Regions from separate parts of the Nonomuraea sp. NPDC052129 genome, predicted to be linked through region 4. Evidence: riboswitches for the same ligand, from Rfam matches in the RefSeq annotation. Region 4 holds a riboswitch; each other region holds the start of a gene.
What was found. A riboswitch is a leader RNA that binds a small molecule or an ion and turns the genes downstream of it on or off. The one in region 4 is predicted to bind cyclic di-AMP.
Positions count from the first base shown of each region.

Region 1: it holds a riboswitch for cyclic di-AMP, as region 4 does, so the genes downstream of both, AB0L53_RS19150 (C40 family peptidase) here and AB0L53_RS03055 (C40 family peptidase) in region 4, are expected to answer to the same signal.
Region 2: it holds a riboswitch for cyclic di-AMP, as region 4 does, so the genes downstream of both, AB0L53_RS27995 (C40 family peptidase) here and AB0L53_RS03055 (C40 family peptidase) in region 4, are expected to answer to the same signal.
Region 3: it holds a riboswitch for cyclic di-AMP, as region 4 does, so the genes downstream of both, AB0L53_RS32895 (hypothetical protein) here and AB0L53_RS03055 (C40 family peptidase) in region 4, are expected to answer to the same signal.

Region 1 covers NZ_JBFAVX010000007.1:241,161-246,095, forward strand. The annotation lists gene AB0L53_RS19125 (BTAD domain-containing putative transcriptional regulator) at 1-824, shown strand, start outside; gene AB0L53_RS19130 (LuxR C-terminal-related transcriptional regulator) at 937-1,188, shown strand; gene AB0L53_RS19135 (nuclear transport factor 2 family protein) at 1,228-1,590, opposite strand; gene AB0L53_RS19140 (alpha/beta hydrolase) at 1,683-1,907, shown strand; gene AB0L53_RS19145 (GNAT family N-acetyltransferase) at 2,026-2,721, shown strand; gene AB0L53_RS19150 (C40 family peptidase) at 2,747-3,346, opposite strand; cyclic di-AMP (ydaO/yuaA leader) riboswitch at 3,350-3,486, opposite strand; gene AB0L53_RS19155 (helix-turn-helix transcriptional regulator) at 3,598-4,371, shown strand; gene AB0L53_RS19160 (NAD(P)H-binding protein) at 4,390-4,935, opposite strand, start outside.
Region 2 covers NZ_JBFAVX010000013.1:191,888-196,822, reverse strand. The annotation lists gene lysX (bifunctional lysylphosphatidylglycerol synthetase/lysine--tRNA ligase LysX) at 1-566, shown strand, start outside; gene AB0L53_RS28000 (LuxR C-terminal-related transcriptional regulator) at 1,145-1,357, shown strand; gene AB0L53_RS27995 (C40 family peptidase) at 1,421-2,464, opposite strand; cyclic di-AMP (ydaO/yuaA leader) riboswitch at 2,470-2,630, opposite strand; gene AB0L53_RS27990 (amino-acid N-acetyltransferase) at 2,920-3,477, shown strand; gene AB0L53_RS27985 (hypothetical protein) at 3,500-4,363, opposite strand; gene AB0L53_RS27980 (RDD family protein) at 4,367-4,888, shown strand.
Region 3 covers NZ_JBFAVX010000017.1:226,685-231,619, forward strand. The annotation lists gene AB0L53_RS32890 (MerR family transcriptional regulator) at 1-566, shown strand, start outside; gene AB0L53_RS32895 (hypothetical protein) at 598-1,563, opposite strand; cyclic di-AMP (ydaO/yuaA leader) riboswitch at 1,568-1,708, opposite strand; gene galT (galactose-1-phosphate uridylyltransferase) at 1,778-2,848, opposite strand; gene AB0L53_RS32905 (DeoR/GlpR family DNA-binding transcription regulator) at 2,845-3,624, opposite strand; gene AB0L53_RS32910 (TrpB-like pyridoxal phosphate-dependent enzyme) at 3,880-4,935, opposite strand, start outside.
Region 4 covers NZ_JBFAVX010000001.1:661,009-665,943, reverse strand. The annotation lists gene AB0L53_RS03065 (NYN domain-containing protein) at 1-970, shown strand, start outside; gene AB0L53_RS03060 (NlpC/P60 family protein) at 1,055-2,029, shown strand; cyclic di-AMP (ydaO/yuaA leader) riboswitch at 2,780-2,937, shown strand; gene AB0L53_RS03055 (C40 family peptidase) at 3,011-3,526, shown strand; gene AB0L53_RS03050 (hypothetical protein) at 4,026-4,697, shown strand; gene AB0L53_RS03045 (M48 family metallopeptidase) at 4,709-4,935, shown strand, end outside.

The DNA of each region.
Region 1 (4,935 bases), on a different contig from region 4:
GTTCGGCGCCGATCGACCTGGCCGGATTCCTGGCGCTGGGCACCGACCGGATCAAGCTGGCGAAAGCCAGCACCTCGCGCCTGGACGCCCGCGTGCTCGGCGCGCTCGAGGTCCGGGTGGACGGCACGCTCGTGCACGTCAGCGCCAGGAAGGCCCGGCTGCTGGCGGCCATCCTGCTCTCCCGCCCGAACCAGGTGGTTCCGACGGACCAGCTGATCGATTCCTTGTGGGGAGAACGACCACCCCCCACGGCACGCAAGAACCTGCAGGTCTACGTCTCGGCGTTGCGGCGGAGATTCGGGGACCGGATCTCCTACCAAGGCTGGGGATACCGGCTCGACGCCGGGCCGGACGAGCTCGACCTCCTCAGGTTCCGGCGACTGGCCGGCGCCGGCCGGGACATGCGGCGCAGAGGCGACGCCGAGGCCGCGTTGACCGCGCTCGACGACGCCCTGCGCCTGTGGGGCGGCCAGCCGCTCGCGGAGTTCTCGGGTGTCGCCTTGGTCGATGAGGCGGTCGGCAGATTCACCGACCTGTACCTCACGGTCAACGAGGACTGGGCGGAACTCGAGATCGAGCGGGGCGGCCACGTCGAGGTGCTGAACCGGCTCGACGACCTGGTGCCCTTCTTTCCCGCGCGAGAGCGGCTCGTGGCGGCGAGGATGACCGCTCTCGCCGGTTGCGGCCGCGCGCCGGAGGCGCTCTCGCAGTTCGAGACCGTACGCCGGCATCTCGTGGCCGAACTCGGCATCGACCCCAGCCCCGTACTCAGGAACCTCTACGAGGAGATTTTCCAAGGGCAGCTGGCCAGGGCCGATCCTTAACCGCTCGCATGGTCCGGCCATACCGCTGATTAAGCAGACGCTTCTAGCTTGCACACAGAGGTGCTTTCACCAGAGGCGCCTCTGGCCAAGGCGATCCGAATCGGGACTTGCTATGGATCTTGTTTTCGACGATCTGATAACTGATCGCGACACGCGGCTGATCGTCCTGCTGGCCAGGGGATATACGACGACAAGAATCGCCCGCGAGCTGAAACTCAGCCGATATACGGTGGCGGAGCGGATCAGCAAGCTCCTCGACCGATTCGCCTGCAGTAACCGGAGCCAGCTCGTGGCGTACTCCTATGCCCACAAGCTCCTGGACGTCGGCATCTGGCCACCGGGCGCATCCGAGCCGCTTCCTTGAGGAACCCGGCTGCTCCCAAGGATCGTCGTGGGAGCCGCGTCAGAACATGCCGTGTGGCACCTCCGCCGGTTCGGGGACCGGCTGGACCACGTCCCAGTGCTCGGCGATCAGGCCGTCTTCGACCCGCCAGAAGTCCACGACCGCCAGGCCGCGCCCGCCTTCCCGGGGGATCAGGTGATAGTGCATCACCACGAGATCGCCTTCCGCCACGACCCGCTTGAGCTCCAGCCGGGAGGTGGCCAGCGGGGAGTCCCTGATGAAGTCGATGAAGGCTTGCCTGCCCGATGGGTTGCCCGGGCTGTGCTCGATGAAGTCCTCGCTCAGGAGCGTCTGGAGCACCTCGATGTTGCCCGCGGCGAACTCCGCGAAGCCGGACATGATCAGTTCTTTGCTGCTCGTCATGGGAGAACGCTGACAGCGGCCGCGGGGTGGTGTCGATTACCTGGGATGTACTTTCCCCCGATGCTCGGGCGAAGAAGCAACTCGGGTTGACGATGAATGAAACGGGTGGCTGCTGTGCTCGCCGCGCTGGCGGTAGGTGCCGGGGTGATGACCGGGACCGGGGTCGCCGGCGCCGAGACCGCCTGGTCACCCTTCAGGATGTGCGCATGCACGGCATCTTCGGCCGCCTGCCGAACGCCTGCGTGGAGAACGCGGTGAACACCTACTTCGGCGACGGCACCCTGCCCGCCGCCGACATCACCTGCCACGCGGACTGAACATCAGGATCTGTTCCGAGAGGTGCCACAGCCTTGGGCCCGTAGGATGACCGGCTGGACCTGATCGCTGTCCAGCTGGGCCAGCGTCAGCCCCGTACGACACGAGAGGCACAGCACCATGGCGAACCGGGACGCCACCGCACTCGATGACCCGGTGGGCGCATCACTGCGCGGTCACCACGCGCACCATGCCCGCCTACTCGGCGGGGCGGCCACGTACCAGCCGGATGTCGCGACCTTCTCCGCGGTGACCGCCGACCCGGATCCGCAGGAGTGGGCCGACCTCGCCCGGCTGCTCGGCCGAGGCGAGCTCGCCGACATGTTCAGCTGCGCATCGGTGCCACCGCCGGACTGGGAGCCGGTCTTCGTCCTCGAAGGCCGCCAGATGACCTGGTCCGGCGGCAGCCGCCGCCCTGCCGAGACCGGCACCGAGGTGGTCGAACTCGGCAGGGACAGCGTGCCCGAGATGCTCGACCTCGTCGCGCGGGCCAAGCCGGGGCCGTTCTGGCCGCGTACTCGCGAACTCGGCACCTATCTCGGCGTCCGCGACAACGGCACCCTGGTGGCGATGGCGGGTGAGCGACTACGGCCGCCGGGGTGGACCGAGATCAGCGCCGTCTGCACCGCCCCCGAGGCACGCGGGCGAGGCCATGCCGCCCGCCTGGTCAGTGCGCTCGTCGCGCGGATCGTGGCTCGTGACGAACGGCCCTTCATACACGTAGCCGAGGCGAACACCGGCGCGATCGCCCTCTACGAGCGGCTCGGCTTCGAGACCCGCAAGCCCGTGACCTTCCGGGGGTTCCGCACGCCGTGACGGCTTCCGTCACTGAGCCGGGGCGCTACCGTACCTTGATCCGCAGGGCCCCCGCCGTTGGCCACAGGCCGGCGGTGAGCATGGTGGTCTTGCGTTGCTCGATGGAGAGCCGCACGCCCTTGGGGTCCGGCCGTACGGCGCCCGCGAAGGAGTCCCTGCGCCAGTCGGAGAGCTTCTCCTCCTTGACCACGTCTCCGGTGTGCGGTGCGTGCACCATGTATCCGGGTCTCGAGATCATCCCCACGTGCCCGAGTCCGTGGAAGAAGACCAGGTCGCCTGGCTTGAGGTGGGCCCAGGAGATCTTCTTGGAGAACGCGGCGTACTGTTCCGTCGTGGTGCGCGGCAACTCGATCCCGGCGTGTTTGTACGCCTTGAGCATGAGCCCGGAGCAGTCGTAGCCGCTGTCGCTGGTCCCGCCCCAGACGTACGGGATACCGCGCTTCTTCATGGCGAACTTGAGGGCGACCTTCCAGGCCGGAGTGGTCTGGCTCGTCTGCTGGACGGGCTTGCTCTCGGTGCCGGCAGGGGTGGTGGGGCCGGCAGGGGTGGTGGGGTCGGCGTGAGCTGGAGCGGCCAGAGTGAGCCCGGCGACGGCAGCCGCCAGGCAGATGGCGAGGGGAGCCACTGCTGTGTCCTTCCATACGGCCTACCGGGTTAGCTGACGGGCTCGGGCCTGGAAGTGGCCCTACGGCGATGCCGATTCGCCCCAGAGGGAACTTGGGTCCCCGGCTCCACGCAGGTGAGTGGATTAGGCGGGACGAACACTAACAAAACGGTCAAAGACTTGTAAACTGCCTAAAATCGGGCGTCAACCAGGCGGGCATGACATGACAGGTAATCGACACCACCCCGGCGGGCCAGGTAGAACCGGCCGGTATGAACATGGATCAGCCGATAGGGGAGTTGCTGCGGGACTGGCGGCACCGACGCGGGCTCACGCAGCTCGACCTGGCCCTCCAGACCGACGTGTCCGCGCGCCACGTCAGCTTCGTCGAGACCGGGCGGACGATCCCCAGCCGGTCCATGGTGCTGCGCCTGTCCGAACAGCTCGAGGTGCCGCTGCGCGCGCGCAACCGGCTGCTGCTCGCGGCCGGGTACGCGCCCATCTACCCCGAGCGCCCGCTTGACGACCCCGATCTGGGCAAGGCGCACGAGGCGCTCCAGCGGATCCTGCGCGGGCACGAGCCGTATCCGGCGATGGCCCTGGACCACCGGTGGAACCTGCTGCTGGCCAACGACGCCATGAACGTCTTCCTCGACGACGTGGCCCCGGCCCTCCTGGAGCCGCCGGTGAACATGATGCGGCTTGGCCTGCACCCGGACGGGTTCGCGCCGCGGGTGCGGAACCTGGCGCAGGTCCGCGGCTTCCTGCTGCCCCGGCTCGCCAGGCAGGTCGCCCGTGCGGGGGATCCGGAGCTGAGCGCGCTCTACGAGGAACTGCTGGCCTATGGAGACGATGGCGAGGCGCCGCTGCCCGACCCCGCCGACATCGCGCTGCCCGTACGGATCACGCATCGGGGGGACGAGCTCTGCTTCTTCAGTACGATCACGACGTTCGGCGCGGCATTCGACATCACGCTCGAAGGGGTTGCCGTCGAGGCGTACTTCCCCGCCGACGACGAGACCACCCGGCTGGTCGGGAACCGTTGACGCCGCCGCCGGGTGGCGTCAGTACGCGGCGGTGAACCTGACCCGGTGGTGCCCGGGCCGTTCCGCCTCGTCCAGCAGTACGACCGCGAGGTCCTCCATGGAGATCGCCGAGTTCCCCTCGGCGTCCAAGAGCAGTTCGTCGGCGCCCAGTCGGTAGACGCCGGTACGCTCGCCCGGCGCCAGCACCGCGGCCGGACTCAGGTACGCCCAGTCCACGCCGGTCTCCGCGCGGCAGGCTTCGAGCTGGTCGTTGCAGGCCAGCGCGATGTCGCGGTAGGCGTCGGACATGAAGCGCGGGTCGTCGAGCACGGTACGCCCGCCGGACCCTGGAACGGTCAGCCCGGCCGCCCCGCCGACGAGCAGCAGCCGGACGCCGGTCCCCGCGAGCCCCGCCAGCAGCGCCTTGGCGGTCGTGACGAGATCGTGCTCGCGGCCGGTGGGCGGGCGGGTCGCGCTGATCACGAGGTCCTGACCGGTGCCGAGCCTGGTCACGTCCTCGACATGGGCGGCGTCGCCGACCTGGGGATGGGCGCCGGGGTGCAGTGACGGGAAGCGGGCCGGGTC
Region 2 (4,935 bases), on a different contig from region 4:
AGGTGGACCTGGGCATCCCCGAGTGGCCGCGCATCACGCTGTACGGGGCGGTGTCCGAGGCGCTCGGCGAGGAGATCACCACCGAGACCCCGCTGGAGCAGGTCCGGAAGCTCGCCGACGGGCGCGAGATCCACTGGGACCCGAAGTGGGGCCAGGGCAAGCTCGTCCAGGAGATCTTCGAGGCCCTCGTCGAGCACACGCTCATCCAGCCGACGTTCGTCATGGACTACCCGCTGGAGACCTCCCCGCTGACCCGCCAGCACCGCGACAACCCGCTGCTGACCGAGAAGTGGGACCTCATCGGGTTCGGCACCGAGCTGGGCACCGCCTACTCCGAGCTCGTCGACCCGGTCGAGCAGCGCCGGCGCCTGGTGGAGCAGTCGCTGCTGGCCGCCGGGGGCGACCCGGAGGCCATGCAGCTCGACGAGGACTTCTTGCAGGCGCTGGAGTACGCCATGCCGCCCACGGGTGGCATGGGGGCCGGGATCGACCGGATGATCATGGCCTTCACCGGCAAGAGCATCCGTGAAACGATCTTGTTCCCGCTGGTCAAGCCGACCCACTGACCCGCCTGTCACCGAAGGGTGTCGGCCCGGCTCCCACGCCGGGCCGTAGCGGCCGCTGTCGGGTTGACAGCGGCCCGATCTCCTGCGGCGAGTAGGAGAACGCGGGCGGCGACGTTCGCCAGCCCCTTAACGCGGGGAGCGGACATCTCCCGGCCGCCTGCGCCGAGTGGCCTCTCCCTCTGGCGCATGAACCGTTCATGGTCTTTGGCGGGCGCTGCCGACCCGACCGCGCGGGGGTACAAAAGAGTGCCCCAAGCAGCAACATTTCCGATATTTCGCATATAGAATGCGAATAGCGTTCGCGTTCCACGGATTCGGTGCCCAGCACGTCCGCGGAGCTCATGGGGAGGGGAGCTGGAGCCGTTGTAAGGGCGGCTGTGATCCCTCATCGGGCCCCGAAGTGTGCCGACATATGGCGAGTACTTCACATACAACGGATCATGTCAATGGCGATGGTCAGAGGGCGGTATTCGCTGGCTTGACGACCTTTCCAGAATGCGTTTACCGTCTGCGAGACGAGCTGCAGCTCTGCTCGGACATGGACGTCTCGAGTTCTGCTGTTGGGGGGAGGGCTCCCGATGTATGTGCTCACTGAGAGCGTCGAGCTTAGCCACGCGGATCTGGCGTTGCTGGCGGAGCTTGCCAAGGGGGTCACGGTTGATCGGGTTGGCAGGCGACTGGATATCAGCGGGCGCACGGTACGCCGGAGACTTCGGGGTATCTGCGACCGCATCGGCGTCGCCACCGCGATCGAGGCCGTGGCCTGGGCCGCCCGCCGCCAGCTCATCTGACCGCTCGACCGGCCCAGCCGCCCGGGCCCCGGCTGTCAGAGTGCTTGTCGTGGTGTCCGGAGGTCAGTCGGCGATGCGTACGGCGCCCGCGAACGGACGGCGGGCGATGGACGCGATGCGTACGACGTCGCCGGTCTGCGGCGCGTGGACCATCATGCCGCCGCCGATGTAGATGCCGACGTGGTGCAGGTCGCCATAGAAGAAGACCAGGTCGCCGACGCGCAGCTCCTCCTTGGAGATGTGCCGTCCGGCCGTCCACTGGTCGCCCGTGTAGTGCGGCAGTGAGATCCCCACCCGCTGGTAGGCCGCCATCACCAGGCCGGAGCAGTCGTACGAGGTCGGCCCCTCGGCGCCCCAGACGTACGGCTTGAGCTGCTGCGTGAGCGCCCACCTGGCGGCCGTGGCCGCCTTGCCGGCGCCGATGACCGGCAGGTCGACCCGCGTGGCCCGGGTGCCGGGACGGCCCGCCTCGCCGATCGCCCGCTTGAAGAGGCTGCTCTCGACCTTGGTCACGAGCTTGGTGATCTTGTCGCGCTTGGTGCCGAGGCCCTCGACGATCTTCTCGACCTCGTCGATGCGCGTCTTGGCGCTGGCCCTGGCCTGCTCGGCGGCCTGCCTGGCCGTGGTCACCTGGTTGACCTCGAAGCCCTGCTGCTGCTCCAGCGCGTAGGTGGTGGCCGCCCGGTCGAGGAAGCTCTCGGGGTCGTCGGAGGTGCCGAATGCCAGCGCCTGGCCGAAGCCGCCGTTGATGTAGGCGTTCTGGGCCAGCAGCGCGGCCTTGGCGCGCTTGGCGGCCAGATCGGCCTCACTGGTGGACAGCGTCTTCTTGGCCGCCTCAGCCGACTTCTTGGCGGTCTTGAGCTTCTCCCGCTGGCCGTTGAACTCCTCGCTGAGCGTCTCGATCTGCGTGTGGAGCTCCTCGGCCTGCTTGGACAGGTCCTTCAGCGAGGGCTTGGGATCGGCGACGGCGGAGCCGACGGGTACGGCGAAGAGGAGGGTGGCGATGGTCGCCGCGATGACACCCAATCGGGTGGGGATCTTCCGGAACTCCGGAGGGCGAGCGTGAGCGCCCGCCGGCTTCCCCTCGCGATCGCGGGTCTGCTTCACCAACCAGCTCCTCTCATCGGCGCCTACCGGGTTAGCTGACGGGTTCGGGCCGGAGCAGCCCTACCGAACGACTCGCTCGGATTCACCCCATGGGTGGTGGCGTCGGGATGAGGTCGCCACCGGCGGGTCCCCGGCTCCCCTTACGGGGATTGGGCGCGTCTCCACGCTGGCTCGCGTGGGTGACATCGTCGCTGGACACTAGTGCACTCCGGGTTCGTGCTCAACCAGAACTGCCAAGTCTGTAGAGGTTTCGCAACCGAAGGGTCACGAGGTGGTCTCGTGCCTGCCGGTGCTGAACAAACTTTATGTCCTTTTTGCACCAAGTTCGTCAAGACATGGAAGCCTATCGGCCAACGGGATCCCGCATCGTGCTCGATCAACCACGAGATGTCATGAGATGGGAGAGACGTCAGAGTTAGGGGGAGGCCGTAATCGGATCTGTACGCTGGAGACCCATGGAGCAGGTCGCCGAAGTGACAGTCCCGGACACGGAAGTCGTCGTCCGGCGTGCCCGCACGCCGGATGTCAGGACGATCCGTCTCCTGGTCGACACCTACGCGGGCGCCGGGCCCCGGCTTCTGGAGAAGGCCACTGTCACTCTGTACGAGGACGTGCAGGAGTTCTGGATCGCCGAGCGCGGCGGCCAAGTGGTCGGCTGTGGCGCGCTGCATGTGCTTTGGGAGGATCTCGCGGAGATTCGCACGGTGGCCGTTGATCCGGAGTTCCGAGGCTTCGGAATCGGGCACCGGATCGTCTCTTCCTTGATCAATACGGCCCGGGAACTCGGCCTGCGCCGGGTTTTCTGTCTGACTTTTGAGGTGGATTTTTTCGCGAGGCATGGATTCCGCCCCGTACAGGGCACCCCGGTCTCACCCGAGGTCTATGCGGAGCTGCTGGCCTCGTACGACGAGGGTGTCGCCGAGTTCCTCGACCTCGAACACGTCAAGCCCAACACCCTGGGGAACACCCGCATGCTTCTCCACCTGACATCGGGTGACGCGGACCTTGACTAATGGGAAAGGTGATTGTTGATACCTATGTCGATACGTTGGGCAGCACAGGCATGTGTCCTGACACGTGCCACATGCGCACTCGAAGCGAGGTGACACGGTGAGCACCGGACAGCCGCCGTATCCACAGGACGAATCCGGCGAGAACTCTGCGCCTGGCGGATCTGAATACGGACATCACAACGCGGGCCGTCCCTATGGCGAGCCCGACCCGGATGCGACGGTCGTTGGCTACCGGGCGGACGACGCCTACGGCCAGCAACCCAACTACGGGCAACAGCAGCCGGGCTACGGCCAACAGCCGCAGTACGGTCAGCAGCAGCCAGGCTACGGCCAGCAGCCGCAGCAACCGCAGTACGGACAACAGCCGCAGTACGGGCAGCAGCCCGGCTACGGCCAGCAACCGGAATACGGCCAGCAGCCCGGATACGGCCAGCAGCCCGGATACGGTCAGCAACCCGGATACGGTCAGCAGCAGGCTTCGGGTCAGCAACCCGAGTACGGCCAGCCCAACTACGGTCAGCAGCCGCAATCGCAACCCGGTTACGGTCAGCAACCGCAATCCCAGCCTGGTTACGGCCAGCAGCCCGGTTACGGGCAGCAGCAGCCGTCCCAGCCGGGCTACGGTCAGCAGCAGCCGTCGCAACCCGGCTACGGCCAGCAGCAGTACGGCCAGCAGCCCCCGTCGGGCCAGCAGCCCGGCTATGGGCAGCAACCCGGTTACGGCCAGCAGCCCGGTTACGGGCAGCAGCAGCCGTCGCAACCCGGCTACGGTCAGCAGCAGTACGGCCAGCCGGACTACGGCCAGCAGCAGCAGTACGGTCAGCCTGGCTACGGTCAGCAGCCCCAGTACGGCCAGCAGCCCGGCTACGGGCAGCCGCAGCCACATGGGGTGCAACCGCCCGGCGCCCCGGCCCCGCTCGCCGAGTGGTGGCAGCGGCTCGTGGCGAGGATCATCGACGGTGTCATCTTCGGCATCGCGAACTGGGTGATCGGTCTCGTTTTCGGGGCCATCCTGCTCGTCGGCTACAACTCCGCGACCGGCACGACGACCGGCTTCCTGGGCTACCCCGCCTACAACGCCATCATCGCCGTCGTGATGACGGCGGTGTACGTCGCCTACGAGTTCTTCATGACCAAGATGAGCGGCCAGACGGTCGGCAAGATGGTCATGGGGATCAAGATCGTGCCGACGGGCACCATGCTGCCTCCGGGCGGCCTGCCTAACGACGTGGCACTCAAGCGGGCCGGTGGCACCTGGGGTGGATACATCCTCGGCATCATCCCGTGGGTCGGGGCGCTGCTCGGCGGGATCGCCGTCGCGCTGAACGGTGCCTCCCAGCTCTGGGACAAGCCGCTGCAGCAGACGTTCGCCGACAAGTTCAGCAACACGGTGGTAGTGAAGATCAAGTAGTCTTCGCGGACGCGAAACAGAGGCTGGCCACCGGTCAGCCTCTGTTT
Region 3 (4,935 bases), on a different contig from region 4:
ACCCCGCGCGGTTCGCCGCCGCGCTCGCCGACGTCGAGCGGCAGCTCGACGAACGGATCGCGGAGTTGATCGCGCGGCGTGACACGCTGCGCCGGCTCGCCGATGGTGACCGGGCGCTGCTGCCCGACCGTGCTGTGGCGCTGCTGGAGCGGCTTTCCGGCCTGGGCTTCTCCGCGGCGGAGGCGGCGGCCGCGAGGGAGGGCTGGGTGCTGGCCAGGGCCCTGGTCCCCGAGGGCTTCGACGACTACCTCACTCATGTCGAGGACGCCCTCGAAGACACCCGGTTCGTCGCTTTGATCAAGCGCGGCGCCGAAGCCGCGGGCTGGGAACCGGACGACCCGCGCATCGCCGAGCTCGCCACCGCCATGGCCGACCACTTCCTCGCCAATCCCGCACACCTGCAGATCGTGACCGGCCTGCAAGCCCGCACGGATGCCGCGACCCGATACGAGCTGATCGCCCACCACGGCGAAGAGCAGGGATCGGCCGCGGCCCAGGGAATCGCGCTCGTCGAGGCCAAGCTCCGCGCCGCCGGCATCCACATCCCCAGACCAGGCACCCACTGACCGCGCCGTGCCCCGGTCCGGGCGCCTAGCTCTAGAACATCGAGATGTGCACGTGGTCGAAGTGGTTCTGGGTGATGCTGCCGCGGTCGGACATCGAGCTCCACCCCGAGCCCTGGTTGATGCGCTGCTTCCAGATCACGTACTTGACCCCGAGCTTGTCCTTGTTCTCCAGCGCCCAGGCCGCCACGCGGTCGCCGAGTGCCTGATTGGCGGAGCTGGGCATGCTGCCGCCGGTGCTCATCATGAAGTCGCACGCGCGCCCCAGCGGGTGCTCGCCGCCGCCGCCGTCCGAGCGGAAGCAGCCCACCTCGTACGGCAGCGCGAAGTCCTTCTGGATCAGCCCGCGGATCACCCGCATCCGGGCGGTGATGTTGTCGGTGCCTGAGGGCAGTTCGGGCGCCCAGCTGCCGTCCGAGCGGCGGCCGGGGCCGAACGGGATGAGGCCCTTCAGCTTCTTCTGGATGTCCTTGATGACGTCCTGCGCGTCGTCGCGCTGCTTGGCCACGTTGGCCGCGTCCTCGCGGATCTTCGCCTCGAGGGCGGTCGCCTGGTCCGCGGCCGCCTTCTTCTCGTCCCGGGCGGTGGCCACGCCCTGCACGATCGCCTGTTGCTCGGCCGCGAGGTGGTCCAGCAACGCCGCGCTGGAGGCATCGGTCGGCAGGGTGAGGTTCGGCAGCGCGCCGGTGCCGTTCTGGTACTGCAGGCGCGCGAGCTCGGTGACGCGTTTCTGGGCGGTGATGAGCTGGGCCTCCGCCGTGGCCAGCCGGTTCTTGGTCGTTTCCGAGTCCTGTTTGGCCTTGGCGAGTTCGACGCGCTTGAGGTTGTAGGTCTCGATGAGCTTGTCGACCTTCTTGTCCAGCTGCTTCAGCTCCGCGCGGAGCTGGGCCTCGCTGGGCTTGGGGGCGGCAGCGGCGGGCGTGGCCGTGAAGGCGCCGAAGGCCATGGAAGCGGTGGTGATGAGAGCGATGGCGAGACTCGAGGGGGACGCAGCCGCCACGAAGGGTTCCTCTCCCTATGCCGGCCGGGTTAGCTGACGGGTTCGGGCAGGGAGATGCCGCCTTACCACCTGAGTGGATTCACCCCAAGACGCGATGGGTCCCCGGCTCCCGGGCCACGCACCCGGGATTAGGCCAGCACCGACCGTTTCGGTCGGCGCTGAAAAGGGATATTAGTGGTAAAACCAAGGTCATGCGACTCCAAGCGGCAACCAATTAGAGATCTACCTGTGATTTAAGCATGCGTGCGGCTTCCTCCGGCAGGACATCGTTGACGAACGCGCCCATGGCCGACTCCGAGCCCGCCAGATACTTGAGTTTCCCGGGCGCCCGTCTGATGCTGAACAGCTCCAGGTGCAGATAGGCCAGGTCACGATCCTGCCGCACTGGTGCCTGGTGCCAGGCTGAGATGTACGGCATGGCGACGCCGAACAGCCCGTCGAGCGCCCGCAGTACGGAGGTGTAGAGCGGGGCGAAGGCGGCGCGCTCCTCCTCCGACAGCGCGGCCAGGTCCGGCACCTGCCGGTGCGGATACACGTGCACCTCGAACGGCCACCGGGCGGCGGCCGGCACGAACGCCGTCCACAGCTCGTTGGCCGCCACCACGCGCACCCCGGCGGCCCGCTCGGCCGCCAGCACGTCGGCGAAGAGGTTGCCGCCCCGATGCCGGGCGGCCGCGCCGAGCTGGAGTTTGGTCCGCGGGGTCACGTACGGGTAGGCGTAGATCTGCCCGTGCGGGTGCGGCAGCGTGATGCCGATGTCCTCGCCCCGGTTCTCGAAGCAGAACACCTGCTCGACACCCTCGATCGCGGACAGCTCGGCCGTACGGTCGGCCCACGCCTCCATGACCAGGCCCACCTGCTCGTCGGAGAGCCGCGAGAACGACGACGAATGCTCAGAGGTGAAGCACACCACCTCACACCGCCCCACGCCCGGCCGGACCTCACTCAGCCCCCCGACATCCCCATAAGTCCCGAAATTTCCGGAAAAGGAGGGGAAGCGGTTCTCGAACACCGCCACGTCATAGTCGTACGCCGGGATCTCCGAAGCCCTCGTCTCGGACGACGGGCACAGCGGGCACTCGTTGGCCGGAGGCAGGAACGTACGCGTCTGGCGGTGCCCCGCCATCGCGATCCACTCCTCGGTGAGCGGATCGTAGCGCAGCTCCGACGCCATCGGCCTGGGGTCGAGCGCCCGCCGGTCGATCGCGCTCCGGTCGGCGTCGTCGCGCCGGTCGAAGTAGATCAGCTCTCGGCCGTCGGCCAGGTGGGTGATGGTGCGTTTCACTGCGAGTCCTCCGCGATGATCAGTTCGCCGGCGCGTTCGCCCAGCTCCATGCGTGCTTCCTCGGGTAGCCCCGCGTCGCTGATGACCGCGTCTGCCTCGGTCAGATCGGCGATCGTGCTGATGCCGACCGTGTTCCACTTGGTGTGGTCGGCCGGGATGACCAGCCGGTGCGCCGCGTGCACCAGCTCCCTGTCGGTCTCCGACTCCAGCAGGTTGGGCGTGGTGAACCCGGCCCGCACGCTCATCCCGTGCACGCCGAGGAACAGCGTGTCCACGTGCAGCCGCCGGATCGCGGCCACCGCGACCGGGCCGACGAGGGCGTCGGACGGCGTGCGTACGCCGCCGGTCAGCACGACCGTGCGGTCGGCGCGCGGGTTGCGGTGGAAGACGTCGGCCACCGGGATCGAATTGGTGATGACCGTGAGCTCGGGCACCGAGATGAGGTGGTGGGCCAGGGCCCAGGTGGTGGTCCCGGCCGACAGGGCGACCGCGGTGCCGGGCCGGACGAACTGGGCGGCGCGGCGCGCGATGGCCTCCTTCTCCTGCTGCTGGCGGGCGGACTTGGCGGTGAAGCCCGGCTCCTCGGTCGAGCCGGGACCCAGCGCGGTCGCGCCGCCGTGCACCTTCTCCAGCAGCCCGCGCTCGGCTAGCACTTCGAGGTCGCGGCGGACCGTCATGTCGGAGACGCCGAGCTCGCGAACGAGGTCGGCCACCCGAACGCCGCCGCTGCTGCGCACGCGTTCGAGAATCGCCTGCTGGCGCTGCTGTGCGAGCACGCCCCCGCTCCTTCCAACAGATTCCACCAAATTATGACACGACTTTGTTGGGGAATGTTAGGTCGTACGGGTTGTGCGGTAGACCACAGCGCGAGACGTTGGGAAACGGACCGATCACTGGAGGTATCCATGGCGAAGCGATCTCGCAAGACCAAGGCGCGCAAGAAGAAGAAGGCCAACCACGGCAAGCGCCCGAACGCGAACTGACGGCCGGCCGGCCGCGGTGAGCTCCTTCACCCCGGCCGGTGCGACGGCTCAGCCCGGGAGACCGTGCAGGGCCTCGTCGATGCGCTCCAGCGGGAGCGGGTAGTCCTCCATGCGCCCCGACAGGTAGCGGTCATAGGCGGCCAGATCGAAGTGGCCGTGCCCGCACAGCGCGGTCAGGATCACCTTCTCCTCGCCGCTCTCCCTGCACCGCAGTGCCTCGGCGATGGTCTCGGCCAGCGCGTGCGTCGGCTCGGGCGCCGGGAGGATGCCCTCGGTACGGGCGAAGCGCACACCAGCCTCGAAGCACTCGGTCTGTGACTTGGTCACCGCCTCGAACAGGCCCAGCTCGTACATGTGCGACAGCAGCGGCGACATGCCGTGATAACGCAGCCCGCCCGCGTGGATCGGGTCGGGCACGAACGCGTGGCCCAGCGTGTGCATCTTGAGCAGCGGCGTGAAGCCCGCCGCGTCGCCGAAGTCGTAGGCGTAGACGCCCCGCGTGAACGACGGGCACGCCTCGGGCTCGACGGCGCGCAGCGTGACGTCGAGGTTGCCGGCCAGCTTCTCGCGCAGGAACGGGAAGGTGAGCCCGGCGAAGTTCGAGCCGCCTCCGGTGCAGCCGATGATCAGGTCCGGCATCTCCTCCAGCTGGGCCAGCGCCTCCTCGCCGATGACGGTCTGGTGCATGAGCACGTGGTTCAGTACCGAACCGAGCGCGTAGCGGGCGTCCGGGTTCGCGCCGGCCACCTCGACCGCCTCGCTGATCGCGATGCCGAGGCTGCCGGGCGAGCCGGGGTCGTCGGCCAGCACCTTGCTGCCCGCCCCGGTCACGGTCGAGGGGCTGGGGTACACCGTCGCGCCGTACACCTGCATGAGCGAGCGCCGATAGGGCTTCTGATCGTAGGAGGCGCGGACCATCCAGATCTGGCACTCCAGATCGAACTGCGCACAAGCGAACGCCAGCGCCGACCCCCACTGTCCCGCTCCGGTCTCCGTGGTGAGCAGTCGTACGCCTTCGCGGGCGTTGTAGTACGCCTGGGGGACGGCGGTGTTCGGCTTGTGCGACCCGGCGGGGGAGACGCCCTCGTACTTGTAGTAGATCCG
Region 4 (4,935 bases):
CGAGGCCGCCCGGGTCGATCTCGAGCAGTCGGCGGTCGCGGCCGAGGGGACCGAGCGCGAAGAGGTGGTGACCCGGCTGCGCGAGCAGCTCGCCGCCCAGAAGAGCGCCGCCAAGGACGAGTCCGACCGGCTTCGCGAGCAGCTCAGGGCGGCCCGCGCCGAGAACTCCGACCTGCGCCGCAAGCTCCACGAGGCCCGCGAGCGGAGCAAGGCGGCCGTGCGCCGCGCCGAGGAGATGGAGCACGCGGCCGACGACGCCAAGTCCGCCGCCACGGCCGCGGGCAGCGCGGGCGAGTCCGAGCTGCGCCGGCTCCGCGAGCGGCTGGCCGATGTGGAGAAGCAGCTCGAAGCCTCGCGCCGGGCCGCGCGTGAGGGCAGGAGCATCGAGGACGCCCGCGTCAGGGTGCTGCTCGACGCGCTCCAGGACGCCTCCGCCGGGCTGCGCAGGGAGCTGGCCCTGCCCACCGTGATCAGCAGGCCCGCCGACTCGGTGGCCGCGCTCACGGGCGAGCGCCCCGGCGTCAGGGGCGTGCCCGCCCGCGCGCTGGCCGACGACGACCCGCAGCTGCTCGACCAGCTGCTCGCGCTGCCGCAGGTGCACCTGATCATCGACGGCTACAACGTGACCAAGACCGGCTACGGCACGCTGACCCTGGCCGACCAGCGCAACCGGCTGATGACCGGCCTCGGCGGGCTGGTCGCGCAGACCAGGGTCGAGGTGACCGTGGTCTTCGACGGCGCCGAGCTCAACGCACCCGTCCAGGTGGTGGCGCCGCGCGGCGTGCGGGTGCTCTTCAGCGCGCCCGGCGAGATCGCCGACGACCTGATCCGCCAGCTCGTCCGCGCCGAGCCGCCCGGCCGGGCCATGGCGGTGGTCTCCTCCGACCGCGAGGTGGCCGAGTCCGTCAGGCGCATGGGAGCCAGACCGGTTCCGTCGGCTCTGCTGCTGCGCAGGCTGGGCCGCGCGTAGATTACGAATCGGTTGTTAGGGTGAAAGCACACCCGCCACTTCTGTACCATTTCGCCCCAGATATATTCCCCTGGAGGCGACACTGTGAGGTTTGGCCGGGCGCCACTGGCCGCGGGACTCGCGATCGGGCTGCTGCTTTTCCCCACAAGCGAGGCACTCGCCGCGCCGAAGCCCACGATCAAACAGGCGAAAGCCAAGCTCAAGAAGCTGAACGACCAGGCCGACAAGGTCGTCGACCGCTACAACACGGCGACCGAGAAGTACAAGGCGGCCCAAGGCGAGTACGGCAAGCTGAACGCCAGCTACAAGCGCAAGCTGGAGACGGTCGCCACGCTGCGCGCCCAGGTCATCGACATGGCCGTCGACACCTACACGCGCGGCCCCGACTCCACCTCCTGGCCCACGATGATCGGCCAGCCGGATCCCACGGGCCTGCTGGGCAGCATGGCGCTCGCGGGGCAGCTGTCGGAGGAGAAGGTGGCGCGGCTGGCGGCCTTCGATCGCGAGAACCGCGGGCTCAAGGACGAACGCGACAAGGCCGAGGCGGCGCTGCAGGTGGCCGACAAGGAGCGCGACGGGGTCGAGAAGGAGCGCTCGGAGGTCCGCGAGCTGATCGCGAAGCAGAAGAAGCTGCTGGAGAAGCTCGGCGCCTACAAGACCGGTGACCCCAACAGCACCGGCATCAAGTACACCGGCTCGGCCTCCGGCAACGCGGCCGCGGTGCTCAGGTTCGCCTACGCGCAGGTGGGCAAGCCGTACGTGTTCGGCGGCACGGGACCGCGCGGGTGGGACTGCTCGGGCCTCACGCAGGCGTCGTGGCGCGCTGGGGGCGTGTCGCTGCCCCGGACCACGTGGCAGCAGTGGGCCTGGGGCTCGGCCCGCAAGGTGGATCTGAAGGACCTGCAGCCGGGCGACCTGATCTTCAGCTCGGGTCTTGGGCATGTCAGCATTTATGCGGGCAACGGGCAGATCGTGCACGCTCCCCAGACCGGCGACGTGGTCAAGGTGGTCACCCTCTCCTCCTACGGTGGCACCCTGGTGGGAGCTATCCGCCCGTAGGTTGTTCTGGCGGAAAAGCACTGATTTTCTGTACGGCAAGCACGGTGGGCCCCACCCGCCGTCCGTGGCTGGGCTCTGTCCAGGGACACGCTCCTCCGGTGGGGCGCGCTGGGCGCCGTGACGTGCGTCCTCTTGACCCGGTCCGTGGCTTCAGGCGGCCATGGACCGGATGGTCCGCCGATGGACGCTTGGCGGTCCACGTGGGGCTTACCGGCTTGCCGGCCAACGGACCTCGCCCGGGTGGCCAACGGACCCCGGCCGGGTGGTCAACCGGCCCCGATTTGCTGGTCACCGGACCTCGGCGCGCAGGCCGATGCCGCTGGCGCCGGGTCGGCTGAACGCTGCTCGAACGCTTTCGGCGGGTGACGACGATCACTGATCTCGGCCCGTCCGCGATCCTCGCGTTGCCCACTTCCGCGCATTAGTCGGCACCATTCACTGCCTTGCGCGTTGCTGGCGGGACCAGTGTGACAAGAGTGACAAATGGGACCTGACAGATCACTGTGTCGTCAAGTGTGAGAAGGGTCACATTTGAATAACATAACCCGGCGCTCCAGCTGCGGTTGGGGACTTTACTGACACCTCTGAGTGATCCTGACAACCCCATGACGGCTTTGCCAGCTCGTTACTCAAGGGCGTAGCTTCTGGCGTCGCGGCGAACAAGCCATGGCGTCGCGACTCTCCATCGGGTCCCCGATGTGGACAGATAAGAAATCCGTTAGGTCACCGCCTTTCCACATGTCATTACGTGGCGGTGGCCTGCCGAGTCCGTGCAGCCAGGAGGCACGGAGCCGGGGACCCAGCGATCCCGCCCAGGGATCAGGGGTGAATCGGCGCGTATTGCGCCGTAGGGCGACTTCCAGGCCCGAATCCGTCAGCTAACCCGGTAGGCGTTCGTGGAAGCTCCAAGGAGAAATCCTGTCTACCTCCCCCAGTAACCCCCGTCTGTCCCGCATTGCCCTGAGTGGCGCAGCGCTCACGATGACCGTGACGGCCGGAGGTTTGGTCCTCCCTGCCCCGACGGCGCAGGCGGCGACAACGCGTGATGCGGCCGAAGTTTCCGGGACCAATACAGCGGCGAAAGCCGTCAGGTCCGTGAAGCAGGTCGCGCAACAGACAGCGGTCGCTCGGCAAAAGGTGAAGGCCCGTACGGCCGTCGCCGTGGCCGAGGACCAGATCGGTGACCCGTACAGTTTCGGGGCCACAGGACCTGGTTCCTTCGACTGCTCCGGTCTCGTCCAGTACGCCTGGAAGAAGGCCGGCGTCAAGATCCCGCGCGTGACGAACAGCCAGTTCGCCCGCATCAAGAAGAAGGTCTCCTGGAAGAATCTGAAGCCAGGTGACCTGATGTTCTTCCATGGGCTCGGCCATGTGGGCATGTATGTCGGCAACGGCAAGATGGTCCATTCGCCGAGGACGGGTTCGACGGTGCGCGTCGAGAAGCTCAACGGATGGCGCAAGGCGTCGTTCGTGGGCGCGGTGCGTCCCGGCCTGTAAGTCCGGCCTGATCTGGCCTGCAAGACCGTCACGAAGGTCCCGTCCCAGCTGGGACGGGACCTTCGCGTGTTCCGGGCCTTCCGCGACGACGTGCCGACGCTTTCCGCGACGACGTGCCGGGTCTCTCCGCGACGACGAGCCAACGCTTTGCGCGACGAGGAGCCGGGTCTCTCCGCGACGGTCGGTTCGCGGCGCGGGGCGACTACGATCGGGGAACGTGTCCGTGCAGGTGAGCCGCCGAGTCTTGGGGGTGGGGGTGCTGCTCCTGGCCCTCGCCTCGGCCAGCGCCGCTCCGCACCGGTCTCCGGGGACGGACGGCCTCTCGGCAGCGGTTCGCGGCCTGCCGTCCGGTGGCCCCCATCAGTCTGTGACGGATCGCGATCTTCCCTCCGGTAGCCCCGATCAGTCCGCGACCGGCCACAACCCTGCGGCCGGTGATCGTGAGCTTCCGGCGGAGGCGCGGGGACTCTGGGGGGACGGCTCCGAGGTCGTACGAGGTGTGCGTTCGGTTGTCGTCAGCCAGCGTGCGGCGCCCGAGTCGCTTCGTGATCTGGCGCGCCGGGCCGATGCCGCCGGGTCGCGGGTCTCCGCTGTGCTCGGACGCCCCGTACGACCCGTGGTGCTCGTGCCCGGTTCGGCGGCCGAGGCTGCTCGGGTGGCCGGGGTGGGGAGTGTCGACGGGTTGGCGGCGGTGGCCGATGGCGGGAGAGTGGTCGTGGTGCCCGAGAACTTCGCCCGGCTGACCCCCACCGGGCGGGACATCGTGCTCACCCACGAGCTTACCCACGTCGCGGCCGGGACGAAGCGGTTGCCGGTGTGGCTCTATGAGGGGTTCGCCGACTACGTGGGCTACCGGGACGCGGGGTTGCCGGTCCGGGTGGCCGCCGCCGAGTTGGCCGCCGAGGTGCGGGCCGGGCACTTGCCGGGCGAATTGCCGGGGTCTGCGGCATTCGCTCCGTCCAGCCGGGAGCCCGCACGCCTGGCACGGGCCTACCAGGAGGCGTGGCTGGCGTGTCGCTTCATCGCCGAGCGGTTCGGTGAGGGGACTCTGGTGAGGCTCTACCGTGATGCCCAGACGGGTGGCATCGACCGGGGGCTCACCAGGCTCGGGCTCTCGGCAGGGACGCTGACGGCACGGTGGCGTGACTACGTGCGGGACCAGCTTGCGTAAGGGGAACGCGGATGGACGATCTGCAGGGCACCGACGACATGCCGCCTGACGACGACGCATCAAGCGACTCCGCCGCGCCAGACGACCGTGCCGCGCCAAGTGACCGCGCCGTGTCCGGCGGCTGGGTCGCGGACGGCGGGAACGCCGGGTCCGGCCGGTCCGGTGCCGGTTGGGCGCTGGTCGTGCTCGGTGTGGTGATCCTGGCCGTGGTGGCGTTCACGACGCCCTGGCGGGTGAT